DNA from 4 places in the Bacillus sp. LQ01 genome. Region 1 is predicted to be linked to each of the others. Evidence: predicted binding sites of a transcription regulator. Region 1 holds the regulator's gene; each other region holds the start of a gene.
The links. Region 1 encodes LexA, which represses DNA repair genes until DNA is damaged. Its sites were predicted from a motif close to CGAACATATGTTCG; they were not measured.
Positions count from the first base shown of each region.

Region 2: addB (helicase-exonuclease AddAB subunit AddB) is a predicted target of LexA. The motif match lies at 1,779-1,792, and genes of this name have one in related genera.
Region 3: AC22L0_RS07510 (YolD-like family protein) is a predicted target of LexA. The motif match lies at 1,707-1,720, and genes of this name have one in related genera.
Region 4: ruvA (Holliday junction DNA helicase RuvA) is a predicted target of LexA. The motif match lies at 1,902-1,915, and genes of this name have one in related genera.

Region 1 is NZ_JBYEZL010000002.1:1,132,152-1,135,324, reverse strand. It holds gene AC22L0_RS18305 (DUF896 domain-containing protein) at 1-192, opposite strand, end outside; gene AC22L0_RS18300 (YneB family resolvase-like protein) at 238-894, opposite strand; gene lexA (transcriptional repressor LexA) at 1,036-1,656, shown strand; gene AC22L0_RS18290 (DUF4097 family beta strand repeat-containing protein) at 1,749-2,552, opposite strand; gene AC22L0_RS18285 (DUF1700 domain-containing protein) at 2,553-3,095, opposite strand; gene AC22L0_RS18280 (PadR family transcriptional regulator) at 3,088-3,173, opposite strand, start outside.
Region 2 is NZ_JBYEZL010000001.1:392,990-396,162, reverse strand. It holds gene addB (helicase-exonuclease AddAB subunit AddB) at 1-1,753, opposite strand, end outside; gene lepB (signal peptidase I) at 1,870-2,433, opposite strand; gene AC22L0_RS02160 (TVP38/TMEM64 family protein) at 2,490-3,083, opposite strand.
Region 3 is NZ_JBYEZL010000001.1:1,416,992-1,420,164, forward strand. It holds gene AC22L0_RS07490 (peptidylprolyl isomerase PrsA) at 1-266, shown strand, start outside; gene AC22L0_RS07495 (hypothetical protein) at 670-888, shown strand; gene AC22L0_RS07500 (KH domain-containing protein) at 1,138-1,368, shown strand; gene AC22L0_RS07505 (hypothetical protein) at 1,373-1,534, shown strand; gene AC22L0_RS07510 (YolD-like family protein) at 1,857-2,192, shown strand; gene gerPF (spore germination protein GerPF) at 2,401-2,616, opposite strand; gene AC22L0_RS07520 (hypothetical protein) at 2,824-3,159, shown strand.
Region 4 is NZ_JBYEZL010000002.1:439,377-442,549, reverse strand. It holds gene AC22L0_RS14645 (DUF2905 domain-containing protein) at 10-210, opposite strand; gene ruvB (Holliday junction branch migration DNA helicase RuvB) at 207-1,208, opposite strand; gene ruvA (Holliday junction DNA helicase RuvA) at 1,214-1,831, opposite strand; gene AC22L0_RS14630 (iron-hydroxamate ABC transporter substrate-binding protein) at 2,020-2,964, shown strand; gene AC22L0_RS14625 (BofC C-terminal domain-containing protein) at 2,978-3,173, opposite strand, start outside.

The sequences.
Region 1 (3,173 bases):
CGGTGTAACATCTGTACCTTCTTCGTTAACAACTTTAATACCTTTAAGTTCGTTTAACATATTTTGACGAAATCCTTTTAAATATTGTTCACGTAGCGATTGACGCTCACGTTGCTCTTCTTCAGTTAAACCTTCAGCTTTTGCTTTTTTCGCTAAGAAGTTAATGCGTTCAACGAGTTCGTGATTAATCATCTCGAATCCCCCTTCTAATCAAAACTGATTATTATCATACAATAGTTACTCTTCTTTATCAAGCAATTGCTTCGTATACTCTACATATCTACGATGTACAGTCGCCTTTGAAACATTATGACCAAATCCACGTAATGTTGCTGCAATTTCTTCAAACGTGAGTTCACTTTTTCGCAAACGTACAATTTCCTCAATTGGCACTTCTTTTTTCTCTCTTCCTACACTTAAATGACGATTTTTTAAATTTTTTTCTGGACGATAACCTTTTTCTACTGCACGTTGCATACCTCGTTTAATTTTCATATTATGAATCTTTCTTTGATATTCTTCAACAATACCAATAATATCTAATACCATCGAATCAGAATCCGACAATTGTAATTCACCGTTATGTGTATGCGTATATACTTTTATGCCTTCTTTATGTAAACAATGCATTAACGCGATCTTCGCATTTCCTCTACCAAGACGCGTTTCATCTTGTATAAGTAACACATCAATTTGTTCGTCTCGAATTGTATCCAACACCTCTAATATACCGTCACGTTCAATTGTATATCCACTAGCCTGCTCTTCAATCACCTTAGTAACATTCATTTGATAGCGCTCAGCTAAATGCAATAATTCATCTTTTTGACGTAATAATGATGTTTCTTGCGCTTCTTTCGTTGTACTCACACGTGCATAAATAATTGCATTCATTTTGAACCCCTCTTTCTCCCTATTATTTCCCTATAGTGTAACATAAATCCGCCATTTGTTCGAACTTATGTTTGTAGAATGTTTTTTCACATGTTATACTTATTAATAAGAAAAATGAAAGAAAACGAGGTGTTAGAAAACATGGAAAAGTTAACGAAACGCCAGCAAGACATTCTCGACTTTATTAAGCTAAAAGTACAAGAAAAAGGATATCCACCTTCCGTACGTGAAATTGGTCAAGCAGTCGGCCTCGCTTCTAGTTCTACAGTGCACGGACATTTATCACGATTAGAAGAAAAAGGATACATTCGACGCGATCCAACAAAACCACGTGCCATTGAAATTTTAGGTGAAGACCGAATGGATACGGAAACACAATCTGTTATTCAAGTTCCAATTGTCGGAAAAGTTACTGCTGGTTTACCAATTACAGCGGTCGAAAGCGTAGAGGAACATTTCCCACTTCCAGCTAGTATTGTTGCTGGAGCAGACCAAGTGTTCATGTTACGTATTTCTGGAGATAGTATGATTGAAGCTGGTATTTTCGATGGAGATTTAGTTGTTGTTCGCCAACAACAGTCTGCATATAATGGTGAAATTGTAGTCGCTTTAACAGAAGATAATGAAGCAACTGTTAAACGTTTCTATAAAGAAAAAGACCATTTCCGTTTACAACCAGAAAATTCTTCATTAGAACCTATCATTTTAAAACAAGTGTCAGTTATCGGGAAAGTAATTGGCGTATATCGTGATTTACATTAAAAAATAATAAAAAGAAGATAATTACCTTATTTATATACGGTAATTATCTTCTTTTTTGTATTTTGATAGATTTCCATGCATTCTATTTCTTATTAACGAGTTTTAATCGTCACATCTCCAGCAGCCGTTTTACCACTAATCTTTTTACTACCATTTCCAATTGTTACGTTTTTATTTTCTTCATTAAAAATTGTTACATCTCCGGCAGCACTTTGCCCAGTAATTACCGCATCTTGTGGTTTTTCCGATAAAGTAATATCTATATCTCCCGCAGTTGAACTTGCTTCTAGATTATACTTAGAATCATGATCTTGAATATTTATTTCCCCACTTGTTGTTTTTGCGGTCACTTTCCCTAATACCTTCTTAAAATTCACCTCACCAGCTTTTGTCGATCCCTCCACATTCTTAGCCGTTATTTGTTTCAACTCTACTTCTCCAGCAAGTGTTCTAACACTTACGCTATCACTTTTCACATCACTTATTTCGATTTGTCCAGCAGATGAATTTACTTTTACATCTTGGTAAGAGCGTTCGGGCACAAGGAGAGTCAATTTAGACGTTTGAAACCTAAAATCGTAAAAAGAAAAATCAAATGAAGCACCTTTTTCTCTTTCCCCAATAACTTTTAATGTGTCACCATCTTCTGCGATACGAATCTCTTGTTTACGTACATCTCCTGATTGCTTGATATAAAAAGAAGAGTCAGGAGATTTTTGGACAATAATATCCCCGGCATCTAACTTAACTTCTATATTTTTTAATGTTTCGTTTTTAATTACATTTTCTTTATCGCCTTTTTTAGCAGTTTGTACTACTTTTTCATATGTTTGGGAAATTCCTATTACTCCAATAATGATACAAGCAATAGCGATTAAAAATAGTTTTTTCATCATTTACTCTCCTTTTATCATTTTGAAGTTCCATATTACATATCGTACACACAATCTCTTAAACCACTTTGTACTATAAAAAGCGATAATACATAACAATAAACCTACTCCAACAAACGTTATACTAACGAAAAGATCCAACCATATAAAAGTACCCATAAATACTTTTCCAATAACGAAAAATGGTGTTACTACACTAGCAATACCACCGATCCAAAAAGAAAATATAAAAGCAATAATTGCGACTAACGGTCCTAACACAATAATAAAATTAAACAAACTAAGTCCAATCGCTGCCATAACAGCTCTTGTCACATTTGAAGTCGATGGATTTTTTTTCATTTCATCGAAGCGATACATCGCAAGTAATTCTTTCGCTATTACTTTCGGAGAACCAAGGCCTTGTATTATTTCTGATTCAGTTTTCCCCTCTTCTAGTCCAAACTGAAAGTGCTCTTCATAATCCAATAAAATATCTTGCCTCTCTTCCTCTGGTAACTTTCTAAGATAACTTGATAATTCTTTAAGAAACCCTTCTTTACTCATCCCATTCCACCCCTTCAATAATTTCTTGTACCCCTTTCGCAAAATCACACCATTCTGTTACTAACAAATGAAATTGCG
Region 2 (3,173 bases), on a different contig from region 1:
ACGGCGGAATGTTAGCAAATTGAAGTGCCTCAAGACCTGTCGACATAACGTCCGTAAACATAGAAAGAGACATTTTCTCTTCACCAAGCATCTCTACAAACGTATCAAGAAGGCTCATTACTTCTTCCCATACTTGTTCATGATCTGTCGCAAATAAGAAATCTCCACTTTCTTCTGCACGTATACGTAATTCTTCTAGTTTTTTCGGAACATCCAGCTCTTCTAGAAATAAGTAAACTGCTTCACACATTTGCATAACTGTTCCTGCACGCTTTAACCTTTTTTGCATGCGAATAACAGGTGTTCTTACAACGTCACGTAACCTATTTATTTTCTCTTCCATTTCACGTTCACTGTCTGTAATCATCCCGTTCGTATCATCAAGAGAACGATAACGGCGATACATCCATGGATCCTCTGAAGTCCACCTCTTTCCTTGTACACCGTACGCTAAACAGTAATTTTCAAATTCATCCATTTCTTCACGCATCGTTTCTTTTCTTACGTCTAATGGATATAAAAGCTCTGTTTTCACGCAGCGGAACACCGCATCATAACGCCAATTCCCACTAATAATCTCGAGTGCAGAACGAATACATTCTACTAATGGGTGGTGTGACATCGGGCGCTTTTCATCGATGAAGTGCGGGATATTGTAATCTGTAAATAACGTGCGCATCACATCGTAATAACTTTCCCCATTACGAAGAAGCACTGCAATATCTCGGTAACGATATTTTTCATTCGCAACAAGTTTACGAATTTCACGAGCAACACCTTCTACCTCCGCTCGTAAATTCGCAGCTGTGCTAATCGTTACACTCGCTTCACCGTTAAATTTTTCATTCGGACGCGCTTCATAATGAGCTTCTAAATGCGCTAATGCGGGAGAATGAAAACGCGGCTGTTCCATAAGTGGAATTGTTTTTTCAATTTCTATTTTCTCTTCACGCGCTACTTGTTTGATTTTTTCATACGTTAACGTCGTTTCATAAAATAAATCGAGTTCATTTACTGGCTGTGCTAACGCTTTTTCATCTATCGTTAACGTGATCGTAACTCTCGCTCCGCAAATCATAAGCTGTCTTACAATCTCTAACTCTTGCGGGGAGAGTGAATGAAATCCATCTATATAAATTTCCGCACCATTTACATATTCAGACTGCGGAAGCTTTTCCACTAGCAATTGTAGGTAGTCTTCTGAATCTAAATATTTTCCAATTAAAGCACGTTCAAAATCATCGTATAGTAACTGTAAATCATACACTTTATTCGCTAGTAACTTTTGTTCGGCACTGCTACTATGCGCATCCAATTGTTGCCACATTTCATATACGTTAGATGGCGTTACATTGTAACGTTTAAACTCTGCAATCATACTGCCAAGATGTTCAAAGAAACCGTTTTGCTCCGCTGCTTTTTGGAACACCGATAATCCATCTTTACGAGACTCTACAATTTTACGGAGTAACATATGTACACCCGCTTCATCAATATGAAGACGACTCGCTCCGCCAACTTCTTGTAGTACCTTCCACGCTAATCGTGAAAAACTAAAAACTTGTGCCCGAATAGAACCTCTTACATCCTCACTTCCAATTAACGCCTGCTGCGTCTGGAATGTCATCTGTTCTGGCACAAGATATAATATTGTTTTCCCTCTCGGGCGTTGTTTTAACTCTTCTTGCACTTCGCGTAAACAAAGTGTACTTTTTCCACTTCCCGCTCTACCAATCACAAATCGAAGTGACATGTAACCCCACCTTTCACTTACATAACGAACGTTAGTTTGCTACTATAATTGTATTATAGTACACGAAAAAAGACAAACTGAGTTGTTTGTCTTTTCTATACTTCTACTTCATTATATCAACCTTTTGAAAAATTCGTTTGCACCTCTTGAATTGGCCAATATCGCAAATCAACTTTACCGACAACTGTATCAGCTTTTACAAAGCCAAAGTGTCTACTATCCCAGCTCCCGAGCCGGTTATCACCTACTACAAAAATAAACCCGGGTGGCACCAGCTTTTCTTTCGTTAACTCTTCTAATGTAAAGTCGCCTGTTAGTTGCCTTCCATTTATCTCTTTCTTATACTTCTCTAAATACGGCTCATCAATAAATTGACCGTTTATATATAACTTATCCTGCTTATATTCAATATGATCTCCAGGTAAACCGATAACCCGCTTTACATAGTCCTCTTTTTTATTCGCATGAAATACCACAACGTCAAATCTGTTCAAGTCACCAACTTGATAACTCACCTTATTTACAACTAGCATATTGCCATCCTGCAATGTCGGCATCATTGACTTCCCCTCTACAACATACGTTGAAAAGAAAAACGTTCGAAAAAATACAGCTAATAATACACCAATTAAAATTGTTCGTATCCACTCTATGCCTTCTTTTTTCAAAGTTTTCTTCATCTGCTTCTCCCCTTATCCTTTAATACTGAAGCTTTCCTTTACAAAGAAGACTATTCTTAATGTAGTTCTAACTTTACTTCGATTTTCTTACCGACATACCATAAAATAAAAATACCAATCGCTACAATAACTGATTTCACTGGATTATGAATAAATGACATTAAATCATGACCGATATACGTTAAAATAAAAATCATCACAAGTTTTCCGAATGCTAACGCTAGACCAAACTGTTTTACACTAATTCGGGATAAACCAGCGACAACATTTATTAGCGCTGACGGTGTAAACGGAAAACAAAATATAACAAAAATCGGTGCGAATCCTTTCCTTTCAATCCACCCCATTGCTTTTCGTACTCTCTCATGCTTATTTACAAACGAAAAGAAACGACTGCGACCAAAATGGCGGATGATGAAAAAGACAAGTAATGCACCCATTACTGATCCAAGCCATGAATAAAGAAAACCGAGCCAAAAGCCAAATGCAACAGCATTCGCCAGTACAAATACAATAAGCGGTAATGCTGGAATCAACGCCTCTATCATCGGTAAACCAATACCAAGAAGTGGTCCGAACGCTTTATAACTCTCAACAATATGATCCATATTTTCTGGTGAAAAATACTCTTTGATTGTCTGAAAATCCATTCTACACTTTACCCCTTTACTCTAAATACTATCCCTACTGTATCATTGCTTATATGAAAGAGGAAATGGTAGATACGACATACGGAGATG
Region 3 (3,173 bases), on a different contig from region 1:
CTGCGTATAAATTAGATGCAGGCCAAGTAAGTGAGCCGGTTAAAACAACTTACGGTTACCATATTATTAAAGTGACGGATAAAAAAGAATTGAAGCCATTTGATGAAGTAAAGGATAAAATTCGTAAAGATATAGAACAACAAAGACTACAAGATACGACAGGTAAATGGAAACAACAAGTAGTCAATGATTTATTGAAAGATGCTGATATTAAAGTGAATAATAAAGAATTTAAAGATACATTTAAATTTCTAGAAAAGAAATAATGACTGTAATCATAATTAGAAAAGGGAACTCATATAGAGTTCCCTTTTCTAATTAGTGTGTGAGTTATAAATAGATAGTAAGACAATACAATATTACATTTAAATATTAAGAATTACAATGGAAAATTATGGATTATAATTTTTTCAACGAAAGTGGATATTCTACGGTTTTCATTATGCAAGTTTATTACATATATTTACTCTTTAATAATGGATATCGAACATAATTTAAAAAATAATACATATAATGTCTTTGAATAAATATTTAACATGGATAATTAGTAAAAAGCTGAGCATTCGATTGGAAAGGATGTTCTTTTTCATATGAAAATTTTAGGATAAAGAATGAATCGTTTTAAACGCGTCATTTACCACATCAATAAATTAAGGTGGTGGAGAATATATGAAAGTAATCTTTCAAGGAGAGGGCGGCGCGAAAATTTTTGAGTCATATGATGAAAATGTAAGTGATTTATTAGCTATATTAAAAGAAACGAAAGGGATTAAAATCGGGATGGTTGAGTATAAAGTGTTAAAGTACGAACTTAATTATTTTCGTCATCCGAAAAAAGCGGATACAGAGAGAGAGTTACATATAATAGTACAACCTAAGTATATGTAATAAAATATAATAATAAAAATCATTGATTCAGTTTTGTAAAGTTCCATAGAGTATGTAAGAAAAGAGAGTGTTGTAAATGCTCTCTTTTCTTATGCTTTGTGAGTTCGTTCATCATAGTATATGTTTTCAGTTATAGATGGTTAATAAACGATAAAAATTTAAAACTTTTTCGTTTAGGCAGGGATTTTATATTTAAATAAATAAATATACTATGAAGTATTTTTTATACGAATACTGGAGGAGTATAAAATGAGTTTAGCAAGTTACACAGGCTGTAATGTAGAAATTCCGTTAACGGATCCGGATTCTAATAATCTAATTGTTTTTGGACCGTGTTTTTCAGATGAAAGTATGCTTGAAATTGTACAAGATTATCAATTCCAAACAAATTACACATATGAGGTTTCAACTAGTTGGGGAATTGAACTTGTCGAGTGGCAAAATGTAAAGGAAAAAAAGAAGCGAAAGAAAAACTTTTAACTTTATGGAAGGTTATTTGGAAGATAGAGACTATTTCGAATTATTTAGTTGTTGGGTTGGTGATGAAGATAAGGAACGAGTAGGGGAATTGAACTTAAAAATAAATCATTTTAATATAGATGAATTATGTATTCCAGAAAGAACATTAGTTAGGATAGAAAAATAAGCTTTGAAATATTTTTTAGAAAAAGGCGATTTCACTTTGGGTGAAGTCGCCTTTTAGTTGTTATATGCATGTTATATAAGAAATGAGAAATTTATTTGATAAAGGAAAAAAGTATGGAGATAAATAAAATTATGTTTTTTGTTAAGAAATAATAAGTATGGCTCTTCTCAAAAGAACGTAAGTTCGTGTATAATAGGAACGAATGTTCTTTTAAGAAGTAACCTAATTATAGTTTAGAAGTAAATCCGAGTTTAGTGAGTATTAAAAATAACTAAGGGATAGTATGGCTAAATAAATGTATAAATGATCAAGGAGATAAAAAATGAACGATGTAAAGATACAAAAAGAAGAAAGAGAGTGGGTTCCGTTTACAGTAATGTCCGAACAACTTTTAAATATGAGAAAGATTATTGGAGAGAAATTAAAAGTACAAAAACCGCTTTTAACAAATGAAGCAAAAGAGAGAATTTCTGATAAATTATTAACGTCATTACTGTCTGAGAAAGAAATATTGGTAACATATTTTGAAGATGGTTACATACTAACAAGCTACATGACTGTTGTACATATCAATCCGGTAAAACAAATTGTAATTTGTACAGACGCCTTTTATAAAACTTACGTATTTAACGCTATGGATATTATTGAAATAACGTAAAAGAAGCTGAATATTAAATGGCAGCTTCTTTTATTTCTGATTTATGAGACAAATAATACAAGAAAAAGCAGCTAGCTTCGTGCTAGCTGCTGAGCCCCAGGGAAAGGGAGAAAAAGATAGGGTACTCCAAAATCAACAAGAGCTGTCAAACAGCCTGATTATAGTATAGACAAATTAAAATTTTCTATACAGAAAGTTGAACATAAGATTAGGCTGTACCCACTTGGTTTTGATCTGCAAGGTCAGAATCAAATGTATTGGTCGCGCTAACACCGTTAAAAGTATTAACAACAAAACCAACGTTTGATGCGCCGGAACCATTATAAGCTTTCGTATTTTCTTTCGGAGATACGTTGTAGAAATCACCTAAGTTAAATGATCCATTGCTATTTTGTACAACTAAATTTCCTACAACTGATGGCATAATTTTCACCTGCTTTATAATAAGTTGTTAACATTACTATATGGAGTTATAGTCCAGATGGTTCATACAATAAAAATTGTGGAATAGTAAAACGTTTGGAGCGTGGATTTCAATAAAAGTGTGTTAAAATTAATATAATAAAGTTGAGTAATTTTTTTAAAAAATTTGTATAATTGATATATATGAAAATAAAGGAGGCAAAATGTAATGAAAGATATTATGAAAAAAGTTGATTTAACAGATGCCAAATCAAGTAATCTTGTTGCATTAATTTATAGTAATGAAGTTATATTAGTTGAAGACGCATTTTGTCCAAATGAAATAAAATTAAAGTTTAATGAAATTGCAATTTTATCTGCAATTAAAACAGCTCATATTGCGAAAGTGTCTATTAGGAAAGAACTTGAAGCGCTTTTTCATGACACGGGTGTTATATTAGTGAAACAAAATGTTGATTATGGCAGTAGCCAATCTATTACCATGCATTTTGAGCAATTTAAAAAATTGCAAGATGAGATTGAACATTTAAATAAAAGTATGTAATAAAGCAGCTAAAT
Region 4 (3,173 bases), 690 kb from region 1:
ACCTATTTCTTATTTAAATCGATTTATTATATACATAATAAAAGATAATACAATACTTAACACAATACATGTAATGATAGGAAAATAAAAGGTAACGTTTCCTTTTTTCACAAAAATATCGCCTGGAAGCCTTCCAATGAACTTCCAAGCTAATCCAACAACGATGAGTAAGATCCCGGCTGTAATAAGCAGCTTTGGCATCTCCGTCATACTTTTGGTATCTCCATTCCGAAATGTTCATACGCAAGCGGCGTTACAATTCGGCCCCTCGGCGTTCGTTGTAAAAAGCCAATTTGTAATAAATACGGCTCATACACATCTTCAATCGTATGAGATTCTTCTCCAATTGTTGCTGAAACCGTTTCTAATCCAACTGGACCGCCACGGAATTTCTCAATAATACCAAGCAGTAATTTATGATCAATATGATCTAGACCTAATTTATCTACTTGCAGTAGCTCTAATGCCATTTGTGTAATTTCCATCGTAACCGTTCCATTACCACGAACTTGTGCGAAATCACGTACACGTCTTAAAAGACGATTCGCAATACGAGGTGTACCACGAGCACGTCTTGCAATTTCTAATGCAGCTAACGAATCGATTTCAACTTCAAATACTTCTGCTGTACGTTCAACAATCGCAGAAAGCTGATCTACTGTGTAGTACTCTAACCTTGAAAGTACACCGAAGCGGTCACGAAGCGGTGCCGATAATGCTCCAGCACGTGTCGTTGCTCCAACTAATGTAAATGGCGGTAAATCTAGGCGTACAGAACGTGCTGAAGGCCCTTTTCCAATTACAATATCAAGGCAAAAGTCTTCCATCGCAGGATACAATACTTCTTCAATTGATCTATGCAAACGATGAATTTCATCAATAAATAATACATCACCTGGCTGAAGCGCTGTTAATACAGCAGCTAAATCTCCTGGTCTTTCAATTGCGGGACCTGAAGTTGTTCTAACATTAACGCCCATCTCATTGGCAATAATATTCGCAAGCGTCGTTTTACCAAGACCTGGTGGTCCATATAAAAGCACGTGATCTAACGTTTCTTCACGCATTTTCGCCGCTTCAATAAATACTTCTAAATTATGTTTCGCTTTATCTTGGCCAATATACTGACGGAGCGTCTGTGGCCGTAATGAATATTCTAAATCCGCATCTTCATATGCAGATTCCCCTGAAAGGAGACGTTCGTCCATTATACTCACCTCTTACCATTTAGTAAAAGACTAAGTGCCTTTTTAATATACTGATCCGTCGTTAATGCTTCTTTTAATAACTCTGGTACAACACGAGAAACTTCGCGTTCTGCGTATCCAAGTGCGCGCAGAGCTTCCAGTGCCTCATCAAGCTCAGCTGATGAACCTTTATTCTCATCAAAACGTTCTGTGTCTGAGAATAAATCAACAAATGCATCTGGTACGACATCTGCTAGTTTTCCTTTTAAATCTAAAATCATTTGGCGTGCTGTTTTCTTTCCGACGCCTGGGAATTTCACTAAAAACTTCTCATCTTCATGCTCAATCGCTTGAACGACCTGTCCTGTTTGACCAGAAGCTAAAATTGCAAGAGCGCCTTTTGGCCCAATGCCAGACACGCCTAACAACTTTGTAAATAATAAACGCTCTTCACGTGTTTTAAAACCGTAAAGTGCCATAATATCTTCTCTCACATAATGATATGTATAGACACGGATTTCTTGCTTACTTCTTTGAAATACATACGGATTTGGTGTGAAAATTTGATAACCAATTCCATTATGATCAATTACGACATATTCCGGCCCTACATACTCCACGTAACCTGTAACATATTCAAACAAAATACGATCTCTCCCTCTTAAATCATGTATTCCATTTTAACATATTTAATGATAGAAAAGCGAGACTGCCCCAACAAATGTTCTCCACTTGAAACTTCTGTTATTTTCCATTGACAGAAAGGTTAAAGCACCTTAATATACAGAAGTCGATAATGATTATCAATACTAATTAAAGGGGTTACATCAGGATGAAACGTAAGCTATTTATTTTATTTACTATTATGCTTGTTGTTCTTTCTATCGTTGGCTGTTCTTCTCAAAAAGAAGAATCGAAAGCAAAAGAACAACCGAAAACAAAAGTTGTAAAACATGCTAAAGGTGAAGCTACAATTCCAGTAAATCCAAAGAGAATTGTTGACTTATCTGGATCAACAGAAGAACTATTACTTCTTGGACATAAACCTGTTGGTACAGCAAATACATATAAAGATAAAATCCAAAATCACTTAACAGACAAGTTAGATGGAGTAAAAGCAGTAGGTTGGTACTGGGCACCTAAAGTTGATTTAGAAGCTGTTACTGCTTTAAAACCAGACTTAATTATTTTAAACAACCGTCAATTAAAAATTTATGATCAACTAGAAAAGGTTGCACCTACAGTTGTTCTAGAAACAAACTTAGAAGACTGGCGTGGTAAGTTTAAAGAAGTAGGTAAGCTATTTGACGAAGAGAAGAAAGCAGACAAATGGATTGCAGACTACGATAAGAAAGCAGACTCTTTATCTAAAAAAATTAAAGAGAAAACAAAAGATGAGAACTTTATGTTCGTTGCAGTTACACCACAAAACTTCCGTGTATACGGTAGCTTCGGATACGGTGACATCATCTTTAATGACTTAAAACTTCCAGCAACAAAAGGTACGGATTTAAAACAAACGATGGCGCAAGTATCACTAGAAGGTCTAGTTGCATTCCAGCCTGACCAAATGTTTATTGTAAACTTCGGCGGCGAAGCTGATAAAGTTTACGAAGACTACAAAAACAGTGCCGTTTGGAAAGACAATAAAGCAGTTAAAAATAATCACGTATATGAAGTATCAAATGAAGTCTTCAATACGAAAGCATTCAATCCAATCGGAAAAGATATGCTAATTGATGAAATCGCAAAAGAAATTTTAGCTAAAAATAAATAAGAAAAAAAGCAGCTCACCATGAGCTGCTTTTTTTCTTACTTTGAACTGCGTATTGCTTCATTTTTTCAATCGTCTTCACAAAACCTTCTTTTGATTTAATACGAATGCCACGTTTCAATTTCGCACGTTCATAGCTCTCAAGCTTTTTCATATCAATTTGAAAGAAAGAATGGATCGCATTATCATTTTTTGGCACACCTTTGAAAATT